DNA from 4 places in the Chryseobacterium sp. 22532 genome. Region 1 is predicted to be linked to each of the others. Evidence: riboswitches for the same ligand, from Rfam matches in the RefSeq annotation. Region 1 holds a riboswitch; each other region holds the start of a gene.
The links. Region 1 has a riboswitch for cobalamin ahead of metE (5-methyltetrahydropteroyltriglutamate--homocysteine S-methyltransferase). Riboswitches for the same ligand answer to the same signal wherever they lie in the genome.
Positions count from the first base shown of each region.

Region 2: another riboswitch for cobalamin. It lies ahead of ACTJIV_RS17460 (TonB-dependent receptor plug domain-containing protein); the one in region 1 lies ahead of metE (5-methyltetrahydropteroyltriglutamate--homocysteine S-methyltransferase).
Region 3: another riboswitch for cobalamin. It lies ahead of ACTJIV_RS17940 (acyl-CoA thioesterase); the one in region 1 lies ahead of metE (5-methyltetrahydropteroyltriglutamate--homocysteine S-methyltransferase).
Region 4: another riboswitch for cobalamin. It lies ahead of ACTJIV_RS03025 (TonB-dependent receptor plug domain-containing protein); the one in region 1 lies ahead of metE (5-methyltetrahydropteroyltriglutamate--homocysteine S-methyltransferase).

Region 1 covers NZ_JBQENJ010000002.1:660,873-668,940, forward strand. The annotation lists gene ACTJIV_RS07190 (winged helix-turn-helix transcriptional regulator) at 1-72, opposite strand, end outside; gene ACTJIV_RS07195 (SDR family oxidoreductase) at 308-1,075, shown strand; gene ACTJIV_RS07200 (NADP-dependent oxidoreductase) at 1,089-2,090, shown strand; gene metE (5-methyltetrahydropteroyltriglutamate--homocysteine S-methyltransferase) at 2,146-4,476, opposite strand; cobalamin riboswitch at 4,652-4,837, opposite strand; gene ACTJIV_RS07210 (Lrp/AsnC family transcriptional regulator) at 4,992-5,453, shown strand; gene ACTJIV_RS07215 (carboxymuconolactone decarboxylase family protein) at 5,512-5,976, opposite strand; gene ACTJIV_RS07220 (Lrp/AsnC family transcriptional regulator) at 6,082-6,528, shown strand; gene ACTJIV_RS07225 (hypothetical protein) at 6,619-7,383, opposite strand; gene ACTJIV_RS07230 (DUF2306 domain-containing protein) at 7,655-8,068, opposite strand, start outside.
Region 2 covers NZ_JBQENJ010000006.1:257,600-265,667, reverse strand. The annotation lists gene namA (NADPH dehydrogenase NamA) at 1-916, opposite strand, end outside; gene ACTJIV_RS17465 (cytidine deaminase) at 1,015-1,497, shown strand; cobalamin riboswitch at 1,845-2,019, shown strand; gene ACTJIV_RS17460 (TonB-dependent receptor plug domain-containing protein) at 2,051-3,892, shown strand; gene ACTJIV_RS17455 (YncE family protein) at 3,906-4,949, shown strand; gene ACTJIV_RS17450 (CCA tRNA nucleotidyltransferase) at 5,106-6,527, opposite strand; gene ACTJIV_RS17445 (nuclear transport factor 2 family protein) at 6,573-6,917, opposite strand; gene ACTJIV_RS17440 (L-threonylcarbamoyladenylate synthase) at 7,023-7,571, opposite strand; gene tnpA (IS200/IS605 family transposase) at 7,857-8,068, opposite strand, start outside.
Region 3 covers NZ_JBQENJ010000006.1:363,013-371,080, reverse strand. The annotation lists gene ACTJIV_RS17965 (acyltransferase family protein) at 1-478, opposite strand, end outside; gene ACTJIV_RS17960 (GNAT family N-acetyltransferase) at 507-1,016, opposite strand; gene ACTJIV_RS17955 (endonuclease MutS2) at 1,076-3,223, shown strand; gene ACTJIV_RS17950 (GEVED domain-containing protein) at 3,290-4,360, opposite strand; gene ACTJIV_RS17945 (hypothetical protein) at 4,593-5,390, shown strand; cobalamin riboswitch at 5,443-5,621, shown strand; gene ACTJIV_RS17940 (acyl-CoA thioesterase) at 5,739-6,122, shown strand; gene ACTJIV_RS17935 (HD domain-containing protein) at 6,275-6,865, opposite strand; gene ACTJIV_RS17930 (XAC2610-related protein) at 6,876-7,553, opposite strand; gene ACTJIV_RS17925 (cytochrome P450) at 7,666-8,068, shown strand, end outside.
Region 4 covers NZ_JBQENJ010000001.1:640,276-648,343, reverse strand. The annotation lists gene ACTJIV_RS03030 (YncE family protein) at 1-632, opposite strand, end outside; gene ACTJIV_RS03025 (TonB-dependent receptor plug domain-containing protein) at 629-2,602, opposite strand; cobalamin riboswitch at 2,769-2,954, opposite strand; gene ACTJIV_RS03020 (transporter) at 3,147-4,103, opposite strand; gene ACTJIV_RS03015 (cytochrome-c peroxidase) at 4,100-5,146, opposite strand; gene ACTJIV_RS03010 (MbnP family protein) at 5,139-5,966, opposite strand; gene ACTJIV_RS03005 (hypothetical protein) at 6,145-6,513, opposite strand; gene ACTJIV_RS03000 (superoxide dismutase) at 6,517-7,191, opposite strand; gene ACTJIV_RS02995 (SCO family protein) at 7,502-8,068, opposite strand, start outside.

The sequences.
Region 1 (8,068 bases):
TGACCATTTATCTCCCCAGATATCCAGTGAGCAGCTGATAGGACAATCTGATCTCTTTTTTGAAGTTGACATAAAATAAATTTAATAATTAAAAAAATAACTTGCATTTTAAAAGTTATTGTATAGATTTGTACTTGTAAAATGCAAGCGAATTTAACAAATTAATTTTACAATACAATGAAAAATACTCTTTTTAACTCTTATAGAAATATCCATTTAGATCGAAACAATCGGACTTTGAGGGTTCTGATAATAAGAAGAGCAGATCGTCTGACAAAAAGAGGGGTTTCATTTTAAATAGAGTATCATGGAATTAAAAGGAAAAACAATTCTGATAACAGGAGGAGCTTCAGGAATAGGGCTGGAAGCAGCGAAGCAGTTTTTAAAAATAGGTGCGAAGGTTATTATTACAGGCAGAAGTAAGGATAAACTTGATGCTGCAAAAAAACAGTTTCCAAATCTCACTGCCATCCAAAGTGATGTATCTGTTGCTGAAGATGCTAAACTACTTTTTGATAAAGTTTCAGAAATGGGTGGGATTGATATTTTGTACAACAATGCCGGCGTTGGTGCGGCGCCCATCAATTTGGGAATTCCCACCGAAAAACATATCGAAAATGCTGTATACGAAATGGAAGTTAATTATTTAGGGGTAATACGTTTAAATAATCTTTTTCTGGAGATGCTGAAATCAAGAAAAGAAAGTGCTATTATCAATACCACTTCCATCCTGAGCTATGTACCGTCACTTCTTGAAGCTACCTATTCGGCTTCTAAAACGGCGCTGGCATTTTACACCCAATCACTCAGAGAACATTTACGGATTATCGATAGCAAAATCAGGATATTTGAATTACTTCCTCCGGTTGTGGATACGGAAATGACTGCCGCAAGGAAAGATAAGAAAATGACACCGGAAGAACTCGTAAAAGGTTTGATTTTAGGATTACAGAAAGATCAATATACAATTCGGATAGGTGACACAAAACTGGTTTATTTTCTGCACAGATTTTTTCCTAAATTCACATTTGGTTTAGTAAACCCTAAGAGATCAGAACAATACCTTAAACCATAAATAAGCTCAAATTATGAAATCATACGGTATCAATCGTTATAAAAAAGACAGTGCACTTCAACTTATAGATCTGCCTGAACCCGTTGTCAAAGAAAATGAGGTTTTAGTTCAGATCTATGCAGCAAGTGTCAATCTCCTGGATTCTAAAATAAAAAGCGGTGAATTTAAACTCATTTTACCTTATAAAATGCCGTTGATTTTAGGTCATGATGTGGCAGGAGTCATCACAAAAGTAGGTTCAAAAGTAAAAAGCTTTAAAGTAGGGGATGAGATTTATGCAAGGGTAGCAGATTTTCATATAGGGACTTTTGCAGAATTTATTTCTATTAATGAAAAGGATGTGGCTTTAAAACCTAAAAACCTGACAATGGAAGAGGCGGCCTCAATTCCTTTGGTGGGTTTAACGGCTTGGCAGGCTTTGATTACGAAATCTAATGTTCAGGCCGGTCAGAAAGTTTTTATTCAGGCCGGATCCGGTGGTGTAGGGACTTTTGCTATACAGCTGGCAAAATATCTAGGGGCAACGGTTGCTACTACTGCCAGTGAAAAAAGCTTCGAACTTTTGAAGAGCCTTGGTGCAGATGTACTGATCGATTATAAAACACAAAATTTTGAAGATATTCTGATGGATTATGATGCAGTGCTGAACAGCCAGGACGACAAAACCCTGGAAAAATCATTCAATATCCTGAAATCAAAAGGAAAAATTATTTCAATTTCCGGTCCGCCAACACCTGCATTTGCAGATGAATTTAATCTGCCCTGGTATGTAAAATTGGTGACAAAATTGTTGAGCCGTAAAATCAGAAAAAAGGCGGATAAGCAAAATATTAATTATTCTTTTCTTTTCATGAAAGCTGATGGAAAGCAATTAGCAGAAATTACAAAATTGATAGAAGCAGGAGAAATAAAACCTGTCATCGACAAAGTTTTTTCGTTCGAAAATACGAATGAAGCAGTGAAATATGTAGAAAGTGGCCGTGCAAAAGGAAAAGTAGTCATAAAGATGCTATAATTTTTTTGACCAAAACAAAAAAAGCAGGAGCTTAAAAACTCCTGCACAAATCCTATTATTTAACTAAATTTCCTTCTTTATCAAAAGTTTCTGCTGCTTCTTTTGCAGCTTCCACCATGGCAACCAAAGCCTTTTCTGTTTCATCCCAATGGCGGGTTTTCAAACCACAGTCAGGGTTTACCCAAAGCTGTTGAGCTGGAATAACAGCTTGCGCTTTTTTCAGCAATTCAACCATTTCTTCTTTTGACGGAACTCTGGGTGAATGAATATCGTAAACCCCCGGACCAATCTCATTCGGATATTTGAAATCTGCGAAAGCATTCAACAGTTCCATCTGGCTTCTGGAGCATTCTATCGTAATCACATCGGCATCCATATCGGCAATATTCTCGATGATATCATTAAATTCAGAATAGCACATATGCGTATGAATCTGTGTTGCATTCTCCACACCGGAAGATGAAATCCTGAAAGCTTCTACAGCCCATTCAAGATATTGCTGCCAATCGGATCTCCTGAGCGGAAGCCCTTCTCTGATAGCCGGTTCATCAATCTGTATGATTCTGATCCCTGCTTTTTCCAGATCATTCACCTCATCACGGATTGCCAGTGCAATCTGTTTACAGGTAAGAGAACGAGGCTGGTCATCACGTACAAAAGACCATTGAAGAATCGTTACGGGGCCGGTCAACATTCCTTTTACCCATTTTTGAGTTAAAGATTGGGCATATTGGGACCAGTAAACCGTCATTGGATGCGGACGGTGAACGTCACCATAAATCACCGGAGGTTTTACGCATCGGCTGCCGTAGCTCTGAACCCATCCGTTTTGAGTAAAAGCAAATCCGGAAAGCTGTTCCCCGAAATATTCTACCATATCATTACGTTCAAATTCCCCGTGAACCAGCACATCAATACCTATCTCTTCCTGCCAGCGGATGGTTCTTTCTGTCTCTTTTTTAAGAAGATCATCATATTGTTCAGCGGTCAGTTCCCCTTTTTTAAATTTTGATCTCCATGTCCTTACTTCCTTAGTTTGAGGAAAAGAGCCAATCGTTGTCGTAGGAAATAAGGGAAGCTGTAAAACTTTTTGCTGCTCTTCTTTCCTTATGCTGAACGGACTGTTTCTCTTTGCATCATCTTCAGTTGTTACATCCGTACGGTCTTTTACTTCCTGATTGTGGATCAAAGCTGAGATTTTACGGGTGTCAATTGCTTTTTTATTTTCGGCATACTGTTGCAGAGCCAGGTAATCTGCATTTCCGGAAGCAAGCTTTTTCAAGGTAACAATTTCATCAACTTTTTGTTTGGCAAAAGCCATCCATTGCTTAATTTCAGGAGATAATGTTTCTTCATTCGTCTCCAGTTCAAGATCAAAAGGAGAGTGAAGCAGAGAACATGAAGGGGCAATGAAAACCCTGTCTGAACCAATGGTGCTGACCGCTTTTTCTATAAAGCCTAAAGATCTTTCAAAATTATTTTTCCAGATGTTCCGCCCATCTACAATACCTAAGGATAGACTCAATGTTTGAGGAATGGTACGTAAAACTTCATCCAGCTGTTCAGGACATCGTACCAGATCGATATGCAGGACATCTACAGGAAGTGAAGCTGCTAATGAAAGGTTGTCTTTTAAACCTTCAAAATAAGTAGCAAGAATAAATGTAAGATTCGGGAACTGTTTTCTGATTTCAGCATAAACAGATGGGTAGATTTCTCTTGCTTTTTCAGTAAGATCCAGACCTAAAAAAGGTTCATCAAGCTGAATCCATGTGGCACCATGGTTTTCCAGTTCTTTTAAAATTTCGATATATACCGGAAGCAGATTTTCTATGAGGTCCAGTTTATCAAACCCGTCTTCTTTCTCTTTTCCCAGAAGAAGATAGGTAAGAGGACCTAATATCACGGGCTTGGCATTTATTCCGGCTTCTTTTGCGCTGATGAATTCACTGATGATCTTTTTGGAAAATAATCCGAACTGCTGGTTCTTCTGAAATTCAGGAACGATGTAATGGTAATTGGTATCAAACCATTTTGTCATTTCCATGGCGGTAATGTCAAGGCCGTCTTTCTGGTAGCCTCTTGCCATGCCAAAATATAGATCAAGCTCAGAATTGGATGCTCTTGAGGCAATTTCTTTATAGCGTTCGGGAATTGCTCCCACAACTAGAGTCATGTCCAAAACCTGATCATAATAAGAAAAGTCATTGCAGGGAATAAGGTCAATTCCTGCTTCCTGCTGCATTTTCCAGTTCTGCCGGCTAATGGTTTTCCCGGTTTCCAGTAATTCGTTTAATGATGTTTTGCCTGACCAATACTGTTCGCAGGCTTTTTTGAGTTCTCTGTGGCGGCCAATACGCGGGCTGCCAAGAATGTGCGTTTGCATGTTTTTAAACTTTAAATTAGACAATTAGGATTTTAAAGGCTCTTTTAGATGCTCCGCAATGCTGTTTGGAAAGAATTTTAGGATATAAATGGATACAGTGAGGACGTAATTTCCCGGTAATGCAGGGACGTTCAAAGTATCATCTATATGAGCTGAAGCTTCAGACCGCGAAAGCATTGTCAATTCAGAATAGGCAGGTCTCCTGACTTGTAACAGTTTTTATCATCCTTCCCGCTTCTGGCAGTGGATATACTTGGATAAAAACCATTGTTGTGTTACTTACAGTTGCGCGACAGCTCATGATTCTCACACGATTCCCTATTAATCTACGTTATGTAAAACCTCTTCTGTTTGATGAAGTATGTTAAAGAACAAAATCTATGTCAAAGGTATTGATTAAAGTGAATTGATTGGTTAATTTGTAAAAATTAGGAATATTATTTTGTTTTGGTCTTATTTTAAAGTTAAAAATTCTGTAAATTTGAAAAACATAACCTCAAAAAGAATATTATTCTGTGGAAAGACTTGACGAAAGGGATCTTCAATTGCTCAGAATCCTGCAAAAGAATGCTAAATTGACTGTAAAAGAGATTGCAAAAGAAGTCAATCTTTCACCTTCACCTGTTTTCGAACGGATGAAAAGACTTGAGCAGGAAGGATATATCAAGCATTATGCAGCTGTACTGGAAGCAGAGAAGCTGAACCGTGGGTTTACTGTTTTTTGCCAGATTAAACTTAAAATCCATGACCGTTCTGTAGGAAATCAGTTTGTTGAAGATATCTTACAGATTGATGAAATTGCTGAATGCTATAATATTTCAGGAGATTTCGATTTTCTCCTGAAAGTTCAGGTAAGAGATATGAAACATTACCAGGACTTTGTGTTCAATACGCTGGGTTCATTAGATTCTATAGGAAGTGCACACAGCACTTTTGTGATGGCCGAGGTTAAAAATATTCACGGAGTAAGTATTTAAAAATAAAAGCAGCACCCATAGGATACTGCCATTATAATTTTTTAAATCATTAATTTTTTCAATCTTTAAATAAAATTAACTGCTCCATTCTCACTACTGCATTTTGTTGATATTCTTCAGTCAGATTAAATATTTTCCCCAGTTTTTGGGAAGCACTGATGAAACTGATAAAGGTGCAGAGCTCCGAAATTTCTTTTTCGGAAAAGAATTCTCTCAACATGCTGAAATGGCTCTTGAGTATGGAACGGTGATTTTTAGAGAATAGCTCTGCGAAGCTTACAGCTACGGAAATTTTAAGATCTGACTTGCTGAAATCGGGTCTTCCGCCTTTTACCATGCAGTATTCACAGCCATTGCCAAATGCAAGTGTTCTTCGGATCTGTTCCAGTAAATCAGAGTCTAAACTTATATTTTTAAAGAAAGTCTCTTCAAGTCTGTTCCAGTGGTATAGTATTTCAGGGTTATGGCCAATAAGTTTTTCAAATGGTGTATTTCCATTGTCTGAAAATTCAATTGTTGTCATATTTTTTTATGTCAAATTTCTGTCTAATTCATGTAGTTTTAAAATGGATTTAATGATTAGATTTTATAATTTTGATTATTTCTACTGATTTAATCTAAAAATACAATGAAAATAGTTTTAGACGATTTTGATTATAAAATCTTACGGTTACTGTCTGAAAATTCCAGGTTAAGTTATGCTGAAATAGGGCGTAACATCTCCCTTTCTCAGTCTGCTACAAAAGAGAGAGTACAGAACCTTACCGATACCGGTGTTATCAAAAGTTTTACAGCAGATATTGATTATGGCCTTCTCGGATATAGCCTGAGAGTCATTATTCATCTGAAGTTTAAAAATGATGAGTTTAGAATATTTATTGACCACCTGAAACACTTCCCCGAGATCATCAGCTGTAAAAGAATCACAGGAGAATACTGCCTCATTGCTGAATGTGTGTTAAAAGACAGTGCCCACCTTGAACATATTATTGACAGGCTGTTAAAATTTGGAATTCCTTCCACATCAGTACAGCTGTCTGAAATAAAAGCGAATCATTTTTTTCAGGCTCAATAAGAGAAATTTCTTACGGAAACAAAAAACAGCACCCGAAAACGAATGCTGACTGATTTTTAAATCATTAAATTTTTCAATCTTTAAATAAAATTATGGCTCATCACAGTCCTGTTTCAGCTTCGTAAAGATCTTATCAAACTTTTCATAAAGCGCTCCCTCATCATTAGGATCTGGTCTGAAACTGCCGTTGGCACAATTGTAGAAACCGAAACCAATTAATTGAATCAGTGCATAATCATCTTTCTTCGGATCGTTGAATTGAGCCTTGAACCTATCTATTACAGATTGTGGATCAGCATTATCCTTGCTTTTGGCTTCAACAAAGTTTTTCCAAACGGTGTACATTTTCTGTTTGTCCGGAGAAGAAACAGCATCAATATATTGTTTGCAGGTATCGTAATATTTGCTATTTTTAAGTGATGCAGGATCAGAGTAGGCGATAAGCTCTTCTTTTTTCAGTTGATATTCATTTTCAAAAGTCTGAATGGTTTCCTGGTGAAGCTTTTTCCACTCGGGAAGATTAATAACTTTAAGGTTATACAGCTGGTTTTTCTTTTCCTGATACTGTTTTTCCAATTGTTGCAGATAAATGTTTTTATTTTTTCGGACATCTTCAAGATCCGAAAGTTTAAAGACCGCATGAGTGTCGAACAAACCACTGTTGAACTGATATAGGAGCTTATAAATCCCGTCTATTTCCTCTTTTTTATATTTTCCAGGATCAAAATATCCTTTATTATCGCAGTTGAAAGTCTGGTAAGGGTAGAGTACCAGATTGTTGTTCTTACTGCTTGTTTTCTGTCCGAAGACTGCTGCAGAAAGAGCCAATGAAAGTGTAAAAAGTAATTTTTTCATATATTTTGTTATAAGCTTTATTCGGAAATATTCTGAACCTGAGTTTAATCTAGAGATTTTATTATGTTTTTTAATTTTAAAATAATAGTTTTGACATAAATTAATATCTATGGACTCGGGCTTTGTTTTTTTTATTTTTACTTTACTGATCCTGGCTGGATTATCTTATCTGGTGATGCGGTTTTTTAACCGTTGGACATCAAAATCTCAGCACAGAATAGTCTTGAATGGTTTGATCTTCATTGTGTCCTATGCATTGTTGCTGTTTATCTCATTTATTATTTTGACGATGAACGTAAGTTTTGAGAGATAATGCTTGGCTTCTGATAATAAAATAAGCTGCTGCAAGATTGAGAATCAGGGAAACCCAGACATTCAGTCCATAAAACAGCTCATAATCATGCAGATTTTCCTGATAGAACAGATTCTTTATAATCCTGAAAGTGATAGCTGTGGTGGTAACTGCATAGCTTAGGATCATATATTTTTTGTGCCCTGCAATATTCCCTTTTTTAATGAAGAGAACGGCAGCAATCGTAAAATAAGCCCAGAGAATATCCTGAAGCATAAACCCTGTAATCCCGATGATTCCACCATTTGAAAATAATCCCAATACAAAACATGCCGGAACATTGATGATCAGAATATTGTAAACATAAATCTTTCCTATCCATCTGTGAAGTGC
Region 2 (8,068 bases), on a different contig from region 1:
CCAGAATTTCTTCAGCTTGTTCCACCCTTGTGATTAACCCGACTGTTCCGGTTTTTACCCCGGCCTCTTTTCTGATCTGGGATGAAAAAGGAACCTGATAGCCATCAAATACAGCTATTTTAGCGCCGTGGATATTTCCTCCGCTTGAAACATCTACCAGGTCTACGGAATGTTCTTTTAAAACTTTAGCAAGCTTTACACTGTCGTTGATATCCCATCCGTTTTCGGCATATTCGGTTCCGGAAATTCTTACGAAAAGGGCTGTATTTTCGTCCAGTTCTTCGTTAACAGCGTCAACAATTTCCAAAAGAAAACGGATTCTGTTTTCAAAGCTTCCGCCATATTCATCTGTCCTGATATTGGAAAGCGGTGATAAAAACTGGTGGATAAGGTATCCGTGTGCACTGTGAATTTCTATCATATCAAAACCGGCTTTTACAGCTCTTTTTGCTGCTTCTTTAAAATTCTGTACCTGTTCCTTAATCTCGTCAGCAGTCAGAACATGCGGAATCCTTTCAGTAGGATGATAAGGAATAGGACTAGGTGCAACGGTTTCCCAACCTTCTTCAACAGGAATCTGCAGGTTATTCCATGTGGAACCTTTTCTTCCGGCGTGGGCAAGCTGAATCCCTATTTTACTTTCTGAACGGGAATGGACAAAATCAACAATTTTCTTAAGTTCTTCTGCCTGCTCATCATTCCAGATACCCATACAGTGGTTGGTAATTCTTCCACGAGGCTCTACTCCGGTGGCTTCAACCATGATAAGTCCGGTCCCGCCCTGAGATCTGCTTCCGTAGTGTACAAAATGGAAATCATTAGCCAATCCATTTTCGCATGAATACATACACATGGGAGACATTACCCATCTATTTTTCAATTCTATATTTCTAAATTTTACTGGTGTGTATAACATTTTACTTTTTGATTTTCAATTTAATGATGAATAAAAAAAACATTGTCGAAGTGATGAAAAAGAAGTAAATTTGGCCCCCTTTTTAGTCTTACTAATATATGAAAAAAGACATACAGATCAGTTACGAGCATTTTAAAAACAGCAGTGAGCTGAACGATATAGAAAAAACTTTATTTGAAAGAGCAATACAAGCCCGTGAAAATGCTTATGCGCCCTATTCGAATTTCCTTGTAGGATGTGCCGTCTTACTGGAAAACGGTGAAATTTATTCCGGCAACAATCAGGAGAATGCAGCCTATCCATCGGGGTTATGTGCAGAAAGAACGACTCTTTTCTGGGTGGCAGCCAATTTTCCGGATGTCAAGGTGAAAAAGATCTTTGTCGTTGGGGGGCCTAAGGAATTTCATGAGAAAAATCCTCCGATTCCACCTTGTGGAGCCTGCAGGCAAAGCCTGATAGAATATGAAACGAAACAGAACGAAAACATCATCCTTTATTTTTCAAGCATGAATGATGAAGTGGTAAAGGTTCATTCTATTAAGGATTTGCTGCCTTTCTATTTTGATTCATCGTTTTTGTAAAGGTGAAATTTTGTGAACAGGAAATTTTGGTTGATGTGAATAGTGAATTTTGCTTCGCAAGTGAATGGTGAATTAAAGTTTTAAGAATCAAAAACCAAGAACCAAGAATCAAGATTTCAAATACCATACTTTTGTCAATGGTCAATTTTATTTTACAAATGAATTGTTAATTTAAGAATTATTTTCAATTTTGTACTGTCATGTTCATTAATGATCATTTATACTTTTTAAAAATTTCCCTGCGAAGCAAAATTCACTATTCACTATTCACTATTCACTATTCACTATTCACAAATAACCACTCACAATTGACTTTTTGTCTTTTTTGCGCAATAATTTTAAAAAGTTATCTTTGCAAAAATTTTGGTTTCCAGCATTTTGGAAATAATAGGGAATTGGGTGTAACTCCCAGACTGTCCCCGCAACTGTAAATCGCAATAAGATTTCTGTAAAAAACCACTGTTCAAACGGGAAGGTGCAGAAAGCGAAAGTCAGGAGACCTGCCAAAATTATAACTAAAAACGTATTACTTTCGGAGGAAAAGTAAAATAGTATGGATATAAAAAGGTCTTTATTACTACTTTGTTCGTCTTACGGCAGCTTTCTCTTCGGACAGGAGAAGGCGGTTGACACCATTTATATTTTCGACAGCCAGATGAGCAAGGTAAAGCTTTTCCATCCGGTACGTACGATCACTCCAAAAGATCTCGAAAAAAACTCAGCCAATCTTTCTGAACTTTTACGCTTTCAGTCTTCTATTTATGTGAAAGAAAATGGCCGTGGGGCGGTTTCTTCTCCTTCATTCAGGGGAACAACAGCTCAGCAGACCGCTTTTGTGTGGAACGGAATCAACATAAATTCCAGCTTTTTGGGGCAGGGAGATGTGAATAATATTCCACTTTTCGGATATGATCAGATTGATATAAAAGCGGGTGGCGGAAGTGTTGTTTATGGCAGCGGAGCTATTGGAGGAAGTATTCATTTAAATAATATTTTGGATTTCAACAGGGGCTTCAAAGGTTCTGTTTATTCGGAGGCGGGCTCTTTTGATACTTATAATAATTTTCTGCAAGCTTCATTCAGCAATGATAAATTAAGCGTTAAAGTTTCCGGGAGCTATTTAACGAGTCAGAATGATTATAAAGTTCCTGAATTTGTTGTAGGAAGTACGGGATTTTATAATGTTAACGGCAGATATTACAATACTTCAGTTAACATCGGAGCTTCTTATAAAATTGCTGATCACCAGACTATTTCATGGCAGAACCAGATGTTCGATGCATCACAGCATTATCCTGTTTTTGAACAAATCGGAAACAGAACAAAATATAACGCGCAGACTTTAAGAAGCCTGATCGCATGGGATATCAATAAAAGTAATCTTTCAAACAGCTTAAAAGCAGCTTATACGGAAGATAATTTTCAGTATTTTTCGGATCTTAACCAGCCTAAAGCAAGCGGTGCAGAGGGAAAAAATTATATTTTCAAAAATGATTTCAACTATTTCATCACTCCAAAGATCAACATCAATGCTATCGGGGAATTTCAGGTGAATAAAGGGGAAGGTTATCAATCCGGAATTGGGGTCATCAGCAGAAATGTAGGTTCCCTATCCGGCTTAATCAGGTATTTTGCCACGAAGGAGCTTCGTTTTGAAGCCGGGATCAAGAAGGATTTTGTGGAGGATATCTCTTCTCCGCTTCTGTATTCTTTTTCGGGAAAATGGGATGCTTTACAATGGTATCGTATGGGAGCCAGTTTTTCAAGAAACTTCAGATATCCTTCTTTTAATGATCTTTACTGGCAGCCAGGAGGAAATCTGGATTTGCTTCCTGAAACATCCACGAATATTGACATGAGCCATGAGTTCAGCTTAGGAGATTTTAAAATTACATTGAGTCCTTATTATATGGACATCAAAAATCTCATCAACTGGTTACCTACTCCCTATGGATACTGGGCACCTGTGAATACGTATAAAGTTGAATCTTACGGATTGGAATCACAGGTTAAGTGGAACAAAAAATTCGGGAAACATGCTTTAAAGCTGGATGCAGGGTACACATATTCGAAATCGGTCAACAAGAATACTGAAATGCAGATGATGTATGTTCCGATCCATAAAGCTGTCGGAAATATCGAGTATGGCTATTCATTCCTTAAGCTATACGCACAGGGACTTTTCAACGGTCTTACCTATACGACTACGGATGAGCAAAGGTCTACAGCTATTGATCCTTATTTTATCTTAAATACAGGAATTTCGGCCTCACTTTTCAAGAAATACACTTTGGGATTTAAAGTGAACAATGTTACCAATACGGTTTATCAGACGGTATCTTTGTATCCGATGCCGAAAAGGAATTACAGTATATATGCAACTATTAATTTTTAAACTTAAAAATATTATGAAACTGAACAAACTTCTACCTCTTCTTTTTGCTTTTACACTCCTTTTAGGCATCGTGTCTTGTAGTAGTGATAATAATGATGAGCAGGAAATATTCTATGGCAATGGCTTTTTAATTGCTAATGAAGGTACTTTCGGAAAACCTGAAGGTGACGTAACGTTTGTAAGTGCAGACCTAAACCTTAAACAGGATAATGTTTTTGCCCTTAATAACGGAGGAGCAAAACTAGGTGATGTTTTACAAATGGTTGCTTTCAATGGTGAAAATGCTTATCTGTTATTGAATAATTCTAATAAGATCCAAATCGCAAACCGTTACAATTTTAAGGCGAATGGCGAGATTACCGCTGAACTTAATTCTCCGCGATACATGGCTTTTGCCAACAACAATATTTATGTAACAAACGATAAATATTTAGGTGCCAAGTATGTAAGCATCTATAAAGCTTCAGACCGTTCTTTCATCAAAAAAATCACTTTCACAGATGCTGCTGAAAGAATTGTAGAAGCCGGAAACAATATCTTTGTACAGAATGCTTCATTTGGCTTTGGAAATAAGATCTCTTACATCAATACTTCTACCAACAATGTTCAGTCTACGATTACGTTACCGGCAGGAAATATCAACAAGATCATTTCAAGTAATCAGAATGTATATGCTATTGCTGCGGGAACAGCAGATTCTTATATCTACGAGATCTCAAGCACAGGAAGCATTACAAAAACAACTACTTTAACAGGTATTGCCAATGCTACGAATCTTGAAATTGCCAATGGTAAGTTTTATTTCACTTCAGGGAAAAACGTTTACAAGATGGATATGAGCGCTACAACAGCACCTACATCGCCGCTGTTTACTGTAGCGAACAGTGTTGATGCGTATTCTGCTTTATACGGATTCAGCGTGATCAATGACAAAATTTTCACTTCGGATTCCAATGGATTTACCCAGGCCAGCAAAATTGTAGTTTACAATACCTCAGGAGCTATCATCAGATCATTTACAACGGGTATAGGCTCAAATTCAGTCTATGCAAACTAAGATATTAATACTTCGGTATTATTTATAAATTTTATTTTTTTTCATCATTTGTGTTTTTTTTCAGGCCGCTTCTCCGAAGCGGCCTGATTTTGTTTTTACTGATAAAAAAGGCTTCGGCGGGACAAAGTCCCGCCGAAGCCTTTTTTATATTTAAATTTAATTATACTTCAATCCCAGCTTCTCAGCTTCTGCAATCACAAACTTTTCAGCTTCTTCCTTATCATTGGGAATCTCACCTTCCAGGATGGCTTCTTTTACTTTTTCTTTAAGGATTCCGATCTCTTTTCCGGGTTTAAGATCAAACATCTGCATGATCTCTTCTCCTGTGATTGGCGGCTGGAAATTGCGCACCTGATCTTTCTCCTCCACTTCTTTGATCTTCACTGCTACATATTCAAAATTCTTCTTGAATCTGTCCTGCTTTTTGGAGTTTTTGGTGGTAATATCTGCTTTACACAAGGTAAACAGATCTTCCAGGTCTTCGCCGGCATCAAATAAAAGTCTTCTCAATGCAGAGTCTGAAGCATCATCGGTGATCAGGGCAATTGGGCGGGATGAAAGCTTTACCATTTTCTGAACATATTTCATATCGCTTCCCAACGGCTGTTTTAGTCGATGGAAAAGAGTCTTCACCATTTTTGAGCCTAAAAACTCGTGACCATGGAAAGTCCATCCTGTTCCTTCAACAAATTTTTTGGTTGGCGCTTTACCTACATCATGCAGCAAAGCGGACCAGCGTAACCAAAGATTATCTGTATTTTGAGAAATATTGTCCACCACTTCTAAGGTATGGTAGAAATTGTCTTTATGGGTCTGCCCTTCTACTTCTTCTACTCCTTTCAGCTCAATCAGTTCGGGAATGATCAGCTTTAAAAGGCCTGTTTCTTCCATTAATCCCAATCCTACAGAAGGTTTTTTGGACATCATAATTTTATTGAATTCAACCATGATCCTTTCCATAGAAACGATCTTGATTCTTTCTGCTTCCTGTTTTATAGCGTTCAGCGATTTTTCTTCAATGACAAAATTTAACGTTGAAGCAAAACGAACGGCTCTCATCATCCTCAATGGATCATCAGAATAGGTTTGTGCCGGTTCCAAAGGAGTTCTTAAAATTCCTTTTTCCAGATCTTCAATGCCATGGAAAGGGTCTATCAGTTCTCCGAAATTAGTTTTATTTAAAGAAATCGCCATGGCATTGATGGTAAAATCTCTTCTTTTCTGATCATCTTCAAGTGTCCCGCCTTCTACTTCAGGTTTTCGGCTGTTCTCGGTATAACTTTCTTTTCTGGCTCCAACAAATTCAAGCTCAAGATCTTTGTATTTGATCATGGCTGTTCCGTACGTTTTGAAGACAGAAACTTTTAATTTGGGATCAATATCATTCGCAACAGTCTGGGCAAGCTCAATACCGCTTTGCTCCGTCACAAAATCTATATCTGTAGATGCAGTCCTCTTCATAAGGAGGTCACGGACATAACCACCGACAATGTATACGGATTGATTATTCTTTTCCGCAGCATCGGCAATGATCTTAAATAGTTTTAAATTTTTATTTTGGGTAAGATTAATTTTCATCGTTAATAAATAGATCGTCTTTTTTCTGTCAATGTATCTTTTCCATTAATCATAATGGGCATACATTTTATTAATTTTTCCTCCATCGTCAAAAAACATAACTTCCACAGCATGTTTGTCCATAATAGATTTGTAGAACAATGCCACCGAATTGACGCCTGCTGTTGATCTTATTAATTCAAAATGCAAATCGGGAAATTTGTCCAGTGCTTTTCTCCAGTATTCACGGACCGCTTCTTTTCCCCTCAATGTATTCTCTTTTCCTCCTGTAGCCAAGGCAATCATTGGTGTTGTCACCTCTATATCTTCGGCATAATGAGACAGTATATTTTCAAGATCATGAGAATTCCAGGCACGGATCCATTCTTCAGCAAAATTTTGGTGGTTCATGGCACTTCTTTTATCAGTTGAAGAATGCAAAGATAGAAATTAAAAAAAAGAAATCCTGCCGATATACATTGACAAGATTTAAATTGAAAGAATTATTGCAGAATTTTACTCACGAAGAACCTTAATTCTGTTATCACTCCATATTTTTATCACGGAAGAACCCGAATATTTTGAAACTTTTTCTCTGTCTTCCTCTACTGCGTAATCTACCAGCTTAATTATTTCCGGAGAAATATCGGAAAACTTCAAAGGACTTTTATCCCCACTGAAATTGGCGGAAGTGGAAACCAAAGGTCTGTTTAGCTTGGTGATCAGTTTTTTACAGAAATCAGTTTTTACCAGCCTTATTCCTATGCTTCCGTCTTCAGCAAGGAGTTCTTTCGGAAGCCCGCGTGGATTTTCATAAACAATGGTGACCGGTTTTTCGCTTAGGTCAATAATTTCCCAAGCCATTTCCGGAACATCTACAAGATCCTGAAGTCTCTTTTCAGATTCCACCAGAATGATCATGGATTTGTTTTTCTCCCTTTTTTTGATGTCAAAAATCTTATTGACAGCTTCTATATTGGTGGCGTCACAACCTATTCCCCAAATGGTATCTGTAGGGTAAAGAATCGTTCCGCCGGATTTTAATATTTCGATAATGTTTTCCATAATTTAAAAGGGTACTAAACCCGTGGATAAAGGTAAAAAAACGGGAAGGTTCGGCCAAAAAAGATGGGATAAATGTTTTTGTTTAGATGAATGTTTTAAATTGGGCTAAAGCCTGAATAATAGGTCTTCTTTTGTTGAATGGGCTAAAGCCCATTTCTATTGAATATATTGGTCTCTTAAAAGTAATTTACAATCTTTTGACAAAAAATGTATACAAAAATTCAATAGGAACGGGCTTTAGCCCGTTTAAAATAAGGTTCTATAACATTTGGCTTTAGCCAAAACCTATAAGAAATTATTCCTTTCAAGAAATTCCTGATATTCTTCTCTAAAACTTTTTCTCTGATGATGTTTCTCCTGATTCTTAATATATTCTCTCACAGCCTCAACCTTTGACTCCGAAACAGAAACGGCAAAATATTCATCCTGCCATGAAAATTTTTCCCGAGTAAGTTGATTTTTATTAATCCAAAAAGAAGATTCTCCCTTTAGCAATT
Region 3 (8,068 bases), on a different contig from region 1:
CTAATATGATCAGGAACCAACTGTTTAGTTTATATTTAAGTATGCCCCATAGCAAAAAGGGAAATATCAGATAACAAATCCATTCTGTGCTCAATGACCAGTATACTTCATTTAATGAATAATTGGGATTAAAAAAACACTGTAGAAGTGCTGTATTGACTAAAAATTGGGTCCAGGTAGGATTTTTTGCTATAAAAACGATGATAAAAACAACAGACAAAAAATATACGGGATAGATCCTGTTGACTCTTTTCTTATAAAACTTCTGCACTCCGTCAAAAGTCAGGTGCTGAAATTTCTCTGAATAGGATACTGCAAGCAGAAAAGCACTCAGTACAAAAAAGATATCTACAGCTACATATCCCTTCCCATTCACGGACTGGATCCAAAAATTTCTAAAGTAACTGAAATGGAAAAATGTTACCCATAGCGCAACAATACCTCTAAACCCTGTTAATGATTTTATTTCATTTTTCATATGCTAAACAATGCAGTCTGTGGGGAAATCAATTCATTATTTTCTTTAAACTAAAAATAATATTGTCGGGAAAATCCTCATCTTCTCTGTTCTCTTCCAAAACAAAATTATGCTTCAAAAGAAGACCTTTCGAGTTTTCATTAAGCTTGTGGGTAATCGCTAAGATTTCCTGTAGATGTAATTTATTAAATCCATAATCTAAAACAGCTGTTAAGGCTTCAGACATAATCCCTTTTCTGTGATAGTCCGGTAACAATTCATAGCCGACTTCAGCTGTTTTTCTGTCTTCAGAAAAATTCCACAGGCAGATGGTTCCGATAAGATTCGGCTGATTTTTATAGGTAATTCCCAGATAAAGGGTTTGCCCGTTCTGAGTTCGTTCTTTAATCGTTAAAATAAATTGCAGAGCATCATAGTTCGTTTTCGGAGAATTCCTTTTCACAAACTGATTAATAGTTTCGTTGCTTCTAATCTTCAGGATATCTTCTACGTGGCTTTCGTTAATTTCCTTTAATATTAGCCGGTCTGTTTCAATCATTAATTTGGTAAATATCTCAAATATACATAATAATCACATTTTCTCACTAAATTTGCAATGTGTATATAAATAAAGAAGATTTAAACGAATTAGAGTTTCCGCAATTGCTCGCGGAAATCTCTCCATTTGCGTATTCTCCGAAAACGAGAGAAAAAATTCTTCAACTTCGTCCCATGGAAATTGACGAGGCGGAACTTTCACTGAAAAAAACGTCGGAGTACCTTTCGAGTTTTGAGAGTTCAAATGCAATTCCGTTCGATGAATATGAAGATATCGAAAGTGAGCTGAAATTAATGCTGATCGAGAATTACCGTCTGGAAAACAGTGCTTTCATTAAAATAAAAACCTTAACTGAACAGATAGGAAAACTTCAGAAGTTTTTCCCGACCATGCCCGACACCTTTCCTAACCTGATAGGAGATGTTTCTGAGCTGGAATTCAAAAAAGAGATTATTGATAAGATAGATAAGGTCTTTAACCGTTTTGGGGAAGTAAAAAGTGATGCTTCTCCTGTGCTAAAGGAGCTCAGAGCTGAAATTCAACAGGCTAAAAAAGCCATTCAGGAGAATTTCAACCGTGCGCTGTTCAATTATGGACAAAGCGACTTTCTGGATGATATCCGCGAAACTATTATTGAAGATCAAAGGGTTTTAGCAGTAAAATCCGGGTTTAAGAAAAGGGTGGCAGGAAGAGTTTTAGGAATTTCAAAAACAGGCTCTATCACATATATTCAGCCGGACAGCGTTGTAAAACATTACTTTAAGCTGCGCGAAAGTGAAGAGGAAGAGAAGAAAGAGATCGATAAGATACTCAGAAAACTGACTGCGGAACTGGCAGAATTCCAACCTCAGCTTTGGAGATACCAGATTTATATTTTTGATCTTGACCTTACAAGAGCAAAAGCAAAATTTGCTGAGCTTGTTAACGGAATCCTCCCGAAGATCAACCGTCACAGGACGTTAAAGCTGAAAGACGCATACCATCCGCTGTTATGGCTGAGAAATAAAGTAGAGAACAAAACCATTTTCCCACAAAGCCTGTCATTGACAGACCATAACAGAATTATCTGTATTTCCGGACCGAATGCTGGAGGAAAATCTATCACACTGAAAACCGTTGGGTTGCTTCAGCTGATGATCCAGAGCGGAATTCTGGTACCGGTACATCCGAGGTCTGAAATGTTCTTCTTCGAAAAGATCATGACCGATATCGGAGATAACCAATCGATCGAGAATCATCTGTCTACTTATTCGTCAAGGCTTAAAAAAATGGCAGGGATCATCCGTGAAGCTGATGGCAATACGCTTTTGCTTATTGATGAATTTGGAACCGGATCTGATCCTGAACTTGGCGGTGCCCTTGCAGAAAGCTTCATGGAGTATTTCTATGATAAAAAGAGTTTTGCCATCATTACTACGCATTATACAAATATCAAGCTGGTGATAGAACAGCTTCCAAATGCTGAAAATGCAGCAATGCTTTTTGATGAGGAAACCCTTGAGCCGATGTATAAGCTAGAAGTGGGACAGGCAGGAAGCTCGTTTACCTTTGAAGTAGCCGAAAAGAACAGGATCCCAAGGTTTATTATTCATGCTGCCAAAAAGAAAGTAGAACATGACATTGTCAATCTTGATAAAACGATTGTAAAGCTTCAGCAGGAAAAATTTGAAGTTGAAAAACTGAAAACCGATCTTGCGGAAAGAAAGGAATCTGTGGAAGACAAACGCGACAATCTTCAGAAGCTGAACGAGCAGCTGCAGCAAAAGCTTTTCAACTTTCAAAAACTATATGAAGAAGAACACCGAAAGCTTCAGTTTGGAAATAAGATTGAAACGTTTATCGACAGCTATGTAAAAGGAAAATCCAGAAAAGACGTTGTCAAGGATTTTGTGAAATTGTTGGAACAGGAAAAATTCAGAAAAATAGGTGCTGATAAAGATGAATCGAAACGTCTTCAGGTGGTGAAAAGAAAGATCACGCAACAGCTTAAAAAGGAAGATGTAATTGAAAAGATTGCTGAAACCAATGAAAAGCTGGAAGAAAAACGTAAAACCGACCGTGCCGTCTGGATGAAAGAAGGACAGCGTGTCCGTATTCCGGGAAGTACCAGCGTAGGAACTATTGAGAAAATTTCCAAAAATAAAGTGATCGTCAACTACGGAACTTTCAAAACAACAATTAATGCAGATGAGCTGGAAAGAATCTGATGATTTAGGATTTATAGCTTAAAACTTATAAAAAAATAGCGCTGAAAAATCAGCGCTATTTTATCTTTATTTCCTGATAAATTTCAACCGGGCTGTATTTTCTTTACTTTTAAGCTGAATAAAGTAAATTCCTTTAGCGAGATAATGAATATCTACTGTATTCTCAAAGGTTCTGCCCTCTCCCACTTTCTGCCCTGAGACTGAGAAAATTTCATACTCAGCTTGTGAGGAAAGTCCTGAAATATATAAAACGTCTGAAGCAGGATTCGGATAGATACTTATTTCTTTGGATTTCCCAGTTTCATCTACAGCAAGATTCATGTTCACAAAAGTTACTCCATAGTCTTCCACTTCACCATACGCAAATATTTCGCATGGACCAGCAGGCTGTGTTTGGCTGATGATTACCCTCATTGCTGTTCCGCACTGGGTTATACCGGCAAAAGAAGGAACATTAAATATAAAAGCTTTAGGATTTGTAGAATCTACAATAGTAGAAACGATCATTTCCGAAGCTTCAAAAATGGCGTTCGCATTAAAATCTATCCACGCTTTTACATAAGATGTCCCCGGTACTGCTGCCCAACTGGGTGTTACCGATAAAACATTATTTACACTACCCACCCCAAGTTGTATGCGGCGGGGTAAGTCCATACGAAAATCCGTATGGTTTGACATCGATGAAGCACTTACCATTGCCGGAAGTCCCCCGGAAGGAGTTATCGTAACGTTCGATAAATACAATGCTCCCAAATTAGTAGAAGTGGATCTGCAGTAATTAAGATGGGTATAGAAGGTTAACGGAAAGGATATATCTCCGGACGCATTATCAATCACCTGAACCATATGTCCCAGACAGGGTGTGAGATTATCCAGATCAGCAGAAGTGGCCCCGGCAGGAATATTCATCGAGAGCCATACCGCAGATGTTGAGGCCCTCCATTTCACGGTATAGCCTGTAGCTCCGGGTATAGGATCCCAGGTGATATGTGCAGAAGTAAAACTAATATTGGAAGCTGCTAAATTCATCGGAACAGTAAAGGCAGATTCTGCGCACATATTGTCTATTCTACTGGCTGCCTGAAATTGTACTGCACCTGAAAAAAGCAGAAGCATAAAAAGTAGCTTTTTGATCATATTTATTTGTTTATGGATTTTCGTTTGAAAAATAGTTTAAATTATTTACATATTATTAAATTTTAATTAATAAATACTCCATCTGAAACGTTTTACACAAAAAAAATATTATTTTCTGATCAGATAATAACTTTTTTAGAACATATTGATCATTTTAATCAAATACTGTTATATTTTACTGATCAAAAAAACATTTAATTTATATATTTGAGGGATCAAAAATTTTCATCAAATGATTTCCATAAACAAAGCATTGTACCTCTCCGCTTTCAGCCTTTTTTCTTTGGCATTTGTCAAGGGACAGAATAAGGTTCCTTTTGGTGTTGTAAAAGCTGAAGAAGGCTACGCCAACGTGCGCGTCCATAAGGATGACTACAGAAAAATCGTAGACAAGATCCGGATGCGTAAAGGGGATGTATTTGTTTATGTAAAACCTGCACCCGGAGAAACGGAATGGGTATGGATTAAATATCCTGAAAAGCAGGATGAGGAAAAACCTTTTGTAAGATATGAGAATCTTGAGAAGGAAGGGATGGTAAATAAAGGGCGTATTGCCTTTATCGACCAGCTTCCTCAGTTTACACCTTCTAAATCCAAGAACGGGAAATCACTAATCTTCACAGACAACAGCAATCCAAAAATACCGACTTCACAAAGAACCAAGGTGGTTATTGACGTTTATCCGTCCAATGCCGGTTACAGAAAGCAGGAAAAAGATACGGATGGAAAGATCCTTACTATAGATAAAGTAAAGCCATGGGGAATTAAAGACGGGCTTCCGGAAGGGATGACAGAGATTAAGTCCATCAGAGTACAACAGCCGGGAAGAGGTTCTGTTTTTGTAAGGGAAGCTATTAAAAATATGTTCCAGCCTACCATGGATTTCAATAATGTCGGAGTAACGGCTCTTGACAATGATCACATTTATCTTTATATGATCAATGGCTCGGGTGAAAACAGATATGTCACACTTTGGACCATCAAGGAAGGAAAGGTAATGAGCCAGATTATTTACAATAGTCCGGAATAATTGTCGTTTTTCGCAGTAATATTCTTATTTTTGCCCTGAAAAAGTTTAACGCTAATTCATCACAGAAATTGGTTCTGCTTAACGCAGATTAAAAGGGAACCGTGTGAAAATCACGGACTGTCGCGCAACTGTAAGTAACTGAAGTCTTTATCAAGGATCCACTGTGCAGGGCACGGGAAGGAGATAAAAGATGTTACAAGTCAGGAGACCTGCCTATTTCTTTAAACAAGAAACTTTCGCGATTTGAAGTTTATTGATCTGATGGACTGCTTCAGGGATTCTCCATGATTCCTGTCACTGTTCTGTTATTTTGATATTATTTCATTTCGCATTAATTAATAATGAAATATGACTACAGAAGAAAGAATTGCAGCATCCGAGACCAGAATTTTTAAAGCGGTTTTTCCCAACACTACCAATCACTATGACACTCTTTTCGGAGGTACTGCCATGCAGCTGATGGATGAAGTAGCTTTTATCACTGCAACGCGTTTTGCAAGAAAAAGAGTGGTAACTGTAAGCAGCGATAAGATCGATTTTAAAAAGCCTATCCCTGCAGGAACCATTGTAGAGCTGATCGGAAAAGTTGACTATGTCGGAAAAACCAGCATGAAAGTGAATGTAGAAATCTATACGGAGCAAATGTACTCGTATGAAAGAGAAAGAGCCATCGTGGGTGATTTCACTTTTGTAGCGATTGATGAGTTTAAAAAACCGATAAGAATAATGTAAAGAATAAGTTTCGGGCGGCCTTTGGCCGCCCGAAACCCTTTATAAGGTACAAAAAAATTGTATTTGTAAAATTGTATTATTCTGATAAGTGAAACGCTCTTGTTTATCTTAAAAAACAGCAGTTTTAATTTTAATTTTTTTTTGCGATAAATCTACCGAACAACCTTGTCAGTATCCAAGCTTCTGATCAGTAATGTCTCAAAGGCCTCTCCCATCTCATCCGATGCCCTCCTAATAGCATTTTCCAGCATATTTCTGATCTGCTTTTCAGTCACACCGGCTTCCGTCCAGCTTCTTCCTGAAGTGTGTGAATTTAAGATAAACGGCATAATACGGTCAATGGCGCAGGCAAAAATAGCGTCCGGTGTTTTTTCTTCCTCAAATTCAAGCCATAATTCAAAGAACTCGGTACGCAAAGGTTCATCAAGGATTCCAAAGATTTTCTGCGCTGAAACCTTTTCCCTTTCGAATTTTCCTACCATCGCCTGTTCATCAAAAAGGAAAGTATCTCCTGCTTCTATTTCCACTAAATCATGAATGGAAAGCATTCTTATGACCCTTAAAAGATCAATATCTGCACGGTTTTTAGCATACGGATAAAGGATCTGCGCCAAAATAATGATCTGCCATGAGTGTTCGGCCGTATTTTCCCTTCTGGAATCATCGGCATTGTAATTTCTTCTCTGTACGTTTTTCAGGGCATCCACTGCCAGGATAAAATCGATCTCCTTTTGTATTTTCATTTCTTTTTTATTATTTGGATGATTTTCTAACGATCCATTTATTATTAATCTTTTCCCTAACAGTCACTTTCGTTTTTTCATCACTGAAATCACTGATTTTTTCGTAAACCAGATCCAATCCTTTGTTGGGAATCACCTGATATTCGTAGGTGTAATGTAGAGATGCGCCGGATCTGGCATAAGTGGTCAATCGTTTCCGTTTGGAATCTACATCAAACATTCCCTGATAGGAGCTGGCAATTTCAGTAAGTTCTTTACTCAGAACAAATTGTTTCTTTGTGGAATTAAATACATACACATCAAAAGAAGCACTGCCATAGTTTCCGCCACTGCCGTTTCTTATGGCTACATCTTCCGTCCCGTCAAAATTGAAATCTCCAAAAACCACAGGATCATCATGGACCATTCCGTGGGTTAGTGTTGTTACACTGGTGCTTGACGGTTTCGCCTCTTTTTCAAAATACATGACAAAATCTCCGGAAGCAAGAGTCTGTAGCTTCTCTCCGCTTTTACTGAACAATATGATAGCAGCGTTATTTCTACAGGCATCAGCCTGACATTCTTCAACAGTAACCTCTGCGTTATATTTCCTGGATGCATCTTCGATGGCAAAACGATATTGCCCGAAACAAAGAGGTCCAAGCAGTATCAATGCCAGCGACCTGTATAATGTGGTTGTATTGATCATGGGTGATTTTTATGCATTAGTTTTCAACAAATTCTATGCAAAAATAGGGGTTTTGGCTGAAAGCTATTTTATATAAGAGATTAGTTGTATTTTTAATGGAAATATCTGTAATATGTCTCCAGAATTCAATTATCCAACGGAAATTAAAGGAACAAGAAAGCTGTATTCTTTATTTAAAGGAATAAAAAATCCGTTAGAGGTTATTACCGGAAACCACAAAATTGCAGGAGATAACTACTATATCAAAACCAATTTCACCAATAAGAACTTTATTTTTTCTCAGGATAAAGAATTCACAGAATATATTTTAAAGCAAAATCATAAAAACTATTACAAATCTGAGATCCAATCCATTACTTTAGGAAAGTACCTGGGAAACGGTTTGCTCACGAATAACGGAAAAGACTGGCTGAAACAGAGAAGGCTGATTCAACCTGGTTTCAGCAAAACGAAAATCACCAACCTGGTTTCAATTATGGAAGAGGAAATTGATAAAGCTTTTCATTCATTCCAGC
Region 4 (8,068 bases), on a different contig from region 1:
TTGAGGTTGATGACAGAAACGGTTTTATCATAATTCGGAAATCTGTACCCTCCGGAATTGGCTACAAAAAGCTGATCTCCCATTACTTCTATCTCTTCAGGCTGATACCCGACTACTACCTGCCTTTCAATATTCAGGGATGTCGTATCAATTTCCACTACTTTTCCCGGAGGAGAGTTAGGATTCAGTTCTACAGGGCCGGCATAGCTGCTGGCATAAACTTTATTGCCTTTAAAAGCCAGATAACGGCAGTTCTGCAGCTGTATGGTTTTGATTCGTTTGGCCGTTTTTGCTTCCAGCACTTCAATTTTATTGGAAACATTTACCACCACATACATTTTACTTCCGTAGATCATAATATGATTTCCCACATCACCCAATTCTTTTACCACGGAAGGATTGGTTTCTCCATAAATATTCTTACGGTACGTTCCTGTCACATAATCGAAATAATCGAGCGTACATTTGTTGCTTCCCATATTTCCCTCGTTCAGAAGATAAAACCCTTTAATAGGGGTATCCTCCCCGTTGCTTACCTCTTTCGTTTCCGAAGGAACTATATTGTCATCCGTCCTACATGAGAACAGAAAGAAAAGAGTAAAAGCCAGCAGGCAAAAGTTTAGTTTTTTCATAATGTAAAGCTTACAATAAGTTTAAAATTTCTTCCGGGCATCGGATAATTCCTGACCACGTCATAGTATTGATTAAGGACATTGTTGACCTCAAAACCGGCTTTAATCTGGTGAGAATGCCAGTTGAATTTTTTCTGAACGGATAAATCATGCGTGTACCATGGCTGGAGATAATTGGCTTTGATATTATTCAGCTGGGCATCATAGCGTTCTCCGGTGTACATAAAACTGTAATTGAAACTCCAGTCTTTATAGTCTGCCATTAGGGTAAAGGTCAATGCATGCCACGGCACATAGGAGATCTGGTCACCGTAATAATCGTCACTTTTATCAGTATAGTCCCCGGCACGCTGATAGGTATAGCTTACCAAAGGTTTCAGTTTCAATTTATTAATGTCAAATTCAGCCTGCACATTCACGTCTGCCCCGATGATTTTCACTTCACCTAAATTCACCATCATCCATCTGAAAAGATTGGTGGTAGGAACAGCGATAATCTTGTTCTCAACTTCATTATAATAGCCATCCACTTTCACATAGATTCCTTTAAAAAATTGATGGTCAAAGAGCTTCTCGTAGGTAAAACCTGCATCGTACTGATTCGTGTATTCAGGTTTCAGCATGACATTCCCGATCATGGTGTAATACAGATCATTGAAAGTAGGCATTCTGAATACTCTTTTGTAGAAAGCCCTTACGGTAAGATCTTTGGATTCAAAAGGCTGATAGCTCAGGAAAGCGGAAGGGGTCCATTCGGTTTTATCAGGAGACTTCGCATTCATTTTTACGTTTTCATGAACAAAAGTTCCAAGAATACTTCCCAAAAACTTAAAACGGTTCCATTGATAGGTCGTGGCAAAAGAAACGAGCGAAGTATATCGTGTAGGATATGAAAAATCTCTCAGACTGGCATTCAGATTATTATACTGAAAGTCAAAACTCGCACTTACATCCCAGTTTTGATTAATAGAATAGAGATTGGAATTGGAAAAATAAAGCTCTCTCTGAACATACGAATTATCTATCGGAAGAACCGTTGTTGCTACATTCACCGTATCTAAAAACCGGGTGTAATCATACGCAAATTTTGCTTTGAACTGAGTTTCAAATTTTGGGAACAGCTTTTTACGGAAACTGGCCTGGACAAAATAGCTCTCATCCAGCATTTGCTGACCTTTAGGTGTGAAATTATTATTAACAATGGCTGTGGGAACTCCACGATCGGAAATATAGCCGTAGCCGCGTACGCTCCAACTTCCATCATTAATGGTCCCGTTTAAGGCACCTTCAAAACGTTTCGCCCGGATGTAGGAATCATATCTTCTTGCAATGGTATCATTGGCAACAGATCCGTCAGAATTTTTCTTTTCGTATTTATACTTATACAATCCATCGCTTTGTACAAATTCCGAGCTGAAACTTGCCGAAATTCTCTCTGAAAGCTTCTGTTCCACACGGAAGGAAGGATTAAATAAACTGATGGAGCCTAATTTCAGCTTCACCGTTAAGTTGGTCTTCTGATTCCCTTTAAAAACTGGTATTTTAGGCTGAAGATAAATCGATCCGGAAGATCCGAAATCCTTTGCCGGCTGAAAAATTTCACTTTTTTGGCCGTTGTATAAAGAAATGGCTTCAAGATCATCCAGTGAAAACTTTCCAAGATCCACGATTCCGTTCTGAACATTTCCCAGCTGGATACCGTCATAGAAAACACCCACATGCTGGCTTCCCATACTACGGATATTGACAGTTTTCAGGCCGCCCATTCCGCCATAGTCTTTGATCTGAACTCCCGAAAAATACCGTAAGGCATCGGCCACCGACTGACTGTTCAGTCTTTCCAGCTGTTCGCCGGACAGGATCTGGGCAGGAAGGATTTCTTTAAAATCTTTTTTGTAAAGCTGAATCGGGAGGATGGTTTTTTCCCGGATGGTGTCTCCGGATTGAGAGAATATAAGTTGAGATGCCATCACAAATAATGTGATAACTCCTTTTTTAAACTGTGAAGCAGTACATTTTCTGACCATTAGCTCATTGAGAATAATGCTGACGCTAATGGATATAAGATAGCAAAGATAAAGCGCAGCTGTTACTGCACAGAATCATTGTTGTCCTAAGCTTTATTCCACGAAAGCATCAAACGTTTATCTTCTGGCAGGTCTTCTGACTTACTCCGTTTTTGAAATCCTTCCCATAAAAAAAACAGTGGATATACTCTTCAAAAACTTTGATGTGGAGCTTACAGCAGCGGGTCTGTCCCGGATTTTCACCAGGTTCCCTTTTAAGTGCTTTTTACAGCGCACCAGATTGCGGCAAAGATAGAAAATAACTTAATATATGCAATAACGGCATAATAAATTAATTCTCAACACTATGAAAAACAGAAAATATTAAGAAGATGTATTAAAAACAGGTGGCTCGGGAATCTCAGCCACCTGTTTTTTAGATTAAAGTTTGAAATTTTTACGAGACTAAAGATTGAACAATCTGTACCTGGTGGCTTTGGCCATTATATTAAATTCCAAAATTGATAAAAACACTGAACCTGGATTTTGCTTCAATGTCCCCGCTTGCCAGATTGGAATAAGCAGGCAGCATGACTTCTCCACCCAGGCTGAACTTTTTATACGAAGCCTCAAAACCAAGCTTTCCATATAAAGCGCTTCCTGCTGTATTAGGCAATACCTCATCAAACTGTTTGTTTTTATCATAGACTTCGCCCTGAAGTCCGGCTTTGGCAGAGAAAATAGCTTTTTCATTTCCTGCAAGCTGATAAAAAGCTGTTGCGGCATAATTCCACTGGTTTCCGAAACGGTAATTCTTTTTGTTTTCTGTTTTTACGGTGTAATCTGTGTTGATCAGCACAGCCAGCTTATTCTTTTGAAACTTATAGTTCAAAGCAGCCTGGTAGTCCCAGCTTCCCGTTCCCAGTTGAAAACTTGGATTGACTCCTGAAGCTCCTTTTTCATCAAATTTTCCCAAAGGAATTTTCACCCCCAAACCACCGTTGAGCTGATGGAAATGATCTTTGGAACTGAGGATCCGGTAAATTCCCATCAGGTTCAGATCTCCGATTCCATTAATGTTGATATCGCCCTGAATTGTTCTCTTCTCATGAAAATGAAATGGCAGGCTAGCGTATACACTCAGCTTTTCTGTCAATGGAATTTTTCCCCAAACCTGCAGGGTATTGAAATACTGATCCTGTGTAAGATCTTTTACAAAAAGGTTTTCTTTGGCTTTATAATGCTGGGCAAAATATTTGATCCCGATAAACTGAGGATTCAGTAAAGACTCAAAACCGGAAGAACCGTTTCCTGCCGCACAGCCACAAGCATCACAGTCATCAAATACAATCCTGTTTATAGGATCTGCGATATACAGACTGTCGTTGATGGTTTTAGCCTGACAGCCCCATGATAGTGTCAGGCTCAGTATAAAAATTATTTTTCTCATGTTCATGATGCTCATTCTGCAAATTTTGGATTAGAAATAAAGTTTTGATCAGATAAGGTTTTTAAAAAGGCGATGATCAACTGCTTTTCCTGCGCATTCATAGCAATTCCGACATGTCCGTTCTGTTTCAGCTGCGGATCCAGATTGGGATTGTCTTCCACATTATCTGAATAGAAATTAAGAACTGCGGCCAGCGTGTAAAACCTTCCGTCATGCATATAAGGTGCGGTATATTCTACATTTCTAAGACTCGGTACACGGAATTTCATCCAGTCATTCTGATCAAGGGTTACACGATGGCGGCCCGCATCTTTGAACTGGGCATTGTAATGCATTCCCGTATTCCTGAAACTTTCGTCGGTAAATAGTTCTCCGCTGTGGCAGGAAGCACACTTCTGACTGAATAGAGCCAATCCCTGAGATTCTTCAGAGGTGAAATTTTCTTTTCCCTGTTTAACCCTGTCATATTTTGAATCTGCGGAAATCATGCTGACCATAAACTGCGACAGAGCTTTCAAGACTCTTTCACCGGTTATATTTTCGTCACCATAAGCTGCCATGAAGAGTTTTTTATATTTCTGATCATCCTTTAATTTAGAAATCACCTCAGGCATGGAGCTGTCCATTTCATTGGCATCCGTGATCGGAATGATCGGCTGTTCGTTCAGATTATGGATTACGCCGTCCCACATGTATCTTTTCAGGAATGCCATGTTTTGAATGGGTGGTGCATTACGGATTCCAATTCTGTCGTCTACTCCATGGCTCACAGTATGACCATGGTGTGTGAAAGCATTTTCCTGAATATGACAGAAACCACATGATATGGTATTATTTCTGGAAAGCCTGCCCTCATAAAATAAATTTCTGCCCAGCTCTACTCCGTTTTTTGTCACCGGATTACCGGATGCATCGAACGTCATTTCCGGAAAGTACGACGGAAACTGCAATGAATAGGCCTCATCTTTTTCCAGTGGCTGCATTACCTCATCTGAACAGGACCAACAGCTCAGAAAAGTAATGACCAGCAGCATTGTTTTTAATAAAATCCTAATCATTATGAACATGATCTACTTTAAACATCGAGGTAAGGTTATTGGTAACATCCACCAAATGCTGGCTTGAACCCATCATCATATTATTTTCTGTATTTAGGGAAAGTGTTTTGCTCCCGCTCAGAAACTGATTCAAATCTGCAAGGATGTGGATAGAAGGTTTTATCTGAGAAGTTACTCTAGCGGTTGTCGGAAGATTCAACGTAATTTCCCGATAAAGATCCGGCGTACTATTAGCCATTACATTTCCCATGTTTCCGGTGTGATTCATGAATTCTGTATCTGGGGAAGCGGTTCCATATTTACCTTCCAGTTTTACAAAGACATAGCCGGCCGCCCATGACCAGGACATTCCTTTCTGCTTGGCTTTCGTCCAGAACTCTGCCTGACCGTCCTGTCCCAACAGATAAGCCTTCTGACTGATCCCAAGTCCGAATCTTACTTTCTTGTAATTGTTTTTCGGAATTCCGTTCAGATCGAGATAGACAACTCCTGCAACGGCATCTGCCTGATCTATGATGAAAGCGCCTTTGTCGGGATTGTTTTCATTGTATTTGAATTCATTTCCGCCTTCGTCAATCAGTGTGATATTGCTGATGACATATTTCAGGGCTGAAAAGTTATGCTTCTGCCCTGCTGCTGAAGTCTGCACCGTTTGGTTTAATACAATATCGCCAAGATTATTGAATCCGTTTTCAAATTTGATCTGAAGGTTTCCGGTTGAAGTATCCTGTGAATCGTCATCATCACTGCTTTGGCATGAGGATAAAGTGAATAGACTAAAGGCAATAAAGAATAATGATAAAAGTTTATAGGTTTTCATTTTGATTTTTTAAGTTGAATTTTTTGAAATAGAAATGCTTTTGAATGGGTGAACATTCATTTTTTTAACCACAAAAGGCACAAAAATTTTTTGACACCTTAATTATTTAAAGTGTATTGAAAACTGCATAGACAGCAGTCTTTATGTTTTTTGTGGTCAGTAAAGATTAAAATTGAACTTAAAAAACCGGTGGTTTGAATATGTGTTTGAGAAACAGAAAAGAATAGGCTGTTTCGTAGAGAAAATTGAAGTTCAGAGAAAGAAAACTTTCTGCTTTTTTTATTCCTGTAATTTCAGGAAGCGTACAGATATCAAGAATTTTCTGTCCTGAATTTTTGGTTTTGTTTAAAGGTGAAGAATCTGAATTATTCGTTTTTGCGAGTTCTTTGCTCAGGTAGCATTTACCGTTACAGTGAAGCTCCGGCTTGCTTTTATTGATACAGAGAACAGTGGAAATATAATCATAATTTACAGCATATTCCACCAATGGGATCAGAGGTCTGAACGCCATATAAAGAGTGAGGAATATGCTGCAAATTAAATTCATCTGTTATTTCTTGCTTACGGCTTCATCATATCTTCTGCTTACCTCTTTCCAGTTCAGCACATTCCAGATGGCAGTAAGATAATCTGCTCTTTTGTTCTGGTATTTCAGGTAATAAGCATGTTCCCAAACGTCAATTCCTAAAATCGGAGTTCCTTTTTCTTCTACTACATCCATCAAAGGGTTATCCTGATTCGCTGTAGAAGACACAAATAATTTTCCGTTTTTATCCACAGAAAGCCATGCCCATCCTGAACCGAAACGGTCTGCACCTGCTTTGCTGATCTTTTCTTTGAACGCATCCATGCTTCCGAAAGTTTCCGTGATCGCTTTAGCCAGCTTTTCAGAAGGCTTGGTGTCTTTTACAGGTGTAAGAACGGTCCAGAAAAGCTCGTGGTTGTAATGTCCTCCTGCATTGTTTCTTACTGCCGGCGTAAGTTTGGAAACTTCTGAAAGGATCTGGAAGAGGGTTTGCTTCTCCTGAGGTGTTCCCGCAATTGCTTTATTCAAATTGGCAACATAACCTGCAGCATGCTTTGAATAGTGAATTTCCATTGTCTGTGCGTCTACCGAACCTTCCAGTGCATTGTATGCATAAGGAAGCGGTGTCTGCTTAAACTGCGCAAAAGCAAACTGTGCGGCGAATACGGCACTTAAAGATGCTATTTTCAAAATCTTCATAACGTTTTGTTTTATGGTTTAACAATATTTTTATACTTATAGAAGGAAAGCAGGAGGATGGAAAAGGGAAGTCATTTCTGCCTGAAGACGACTATACTTCATCTACACTTCATCATCTCATCTTTTTTAACCATCTGCATTCATGAGTTCCATTAATCATTATCCCCGTCATTATCTTCTGCATTAAGACTCCTCTACTCCACGACCTCAACTTCATTTTGTCTTTTAATCCTCTACATTGATGACTCTCATTCATCATTACCCTCATCATTAACTTCCAACTTCATTCTTCCATCTTCCTTTCCCAAATCTATTTCAATAATTTCTTAATATCCTCGATCAATATTTCCCGGTCTGGATGATACTTTCCGTTAAGTTTTGGAGTTTTCCCATCAGGATCTTCATAATTCAATCCTGAGTAATACAGGATGGGCATATTGTCTTTATTGTATCTGCAACGGATATTTCCTTCTTTATCCACCAAGGCGATCATTCCGCTGTGGTTAAGGCTTTCGCTGTCGTCTTCCTTATCTCCCACATAGATATTGAACTGGTCTGCCAGTTTTCCGATATAATCTCTGTTTCCGGTAAGAAAATGCCAGTCAGGAGATTTTGCGCCTACACTTTTAGCATGTTCTTTCAATGCGGCAGGTGTATCATTTTCCGGATCTATACTTATTGAAATAATCCCAAATTCAGGACTGTTTACCTCATCTTCAATAAATCTCATATTCCGGTTCATCACAGGACAAATCGTAGGACACCTGCTAAAGAAAAACTCTACCAGATATACTTTTCCCAGCATATCTTTATTGGTGATCTTTTTATTATTCTGGTCGGTGAGTTCAAAATCGGGAACCTTCATTACGGTGTACAG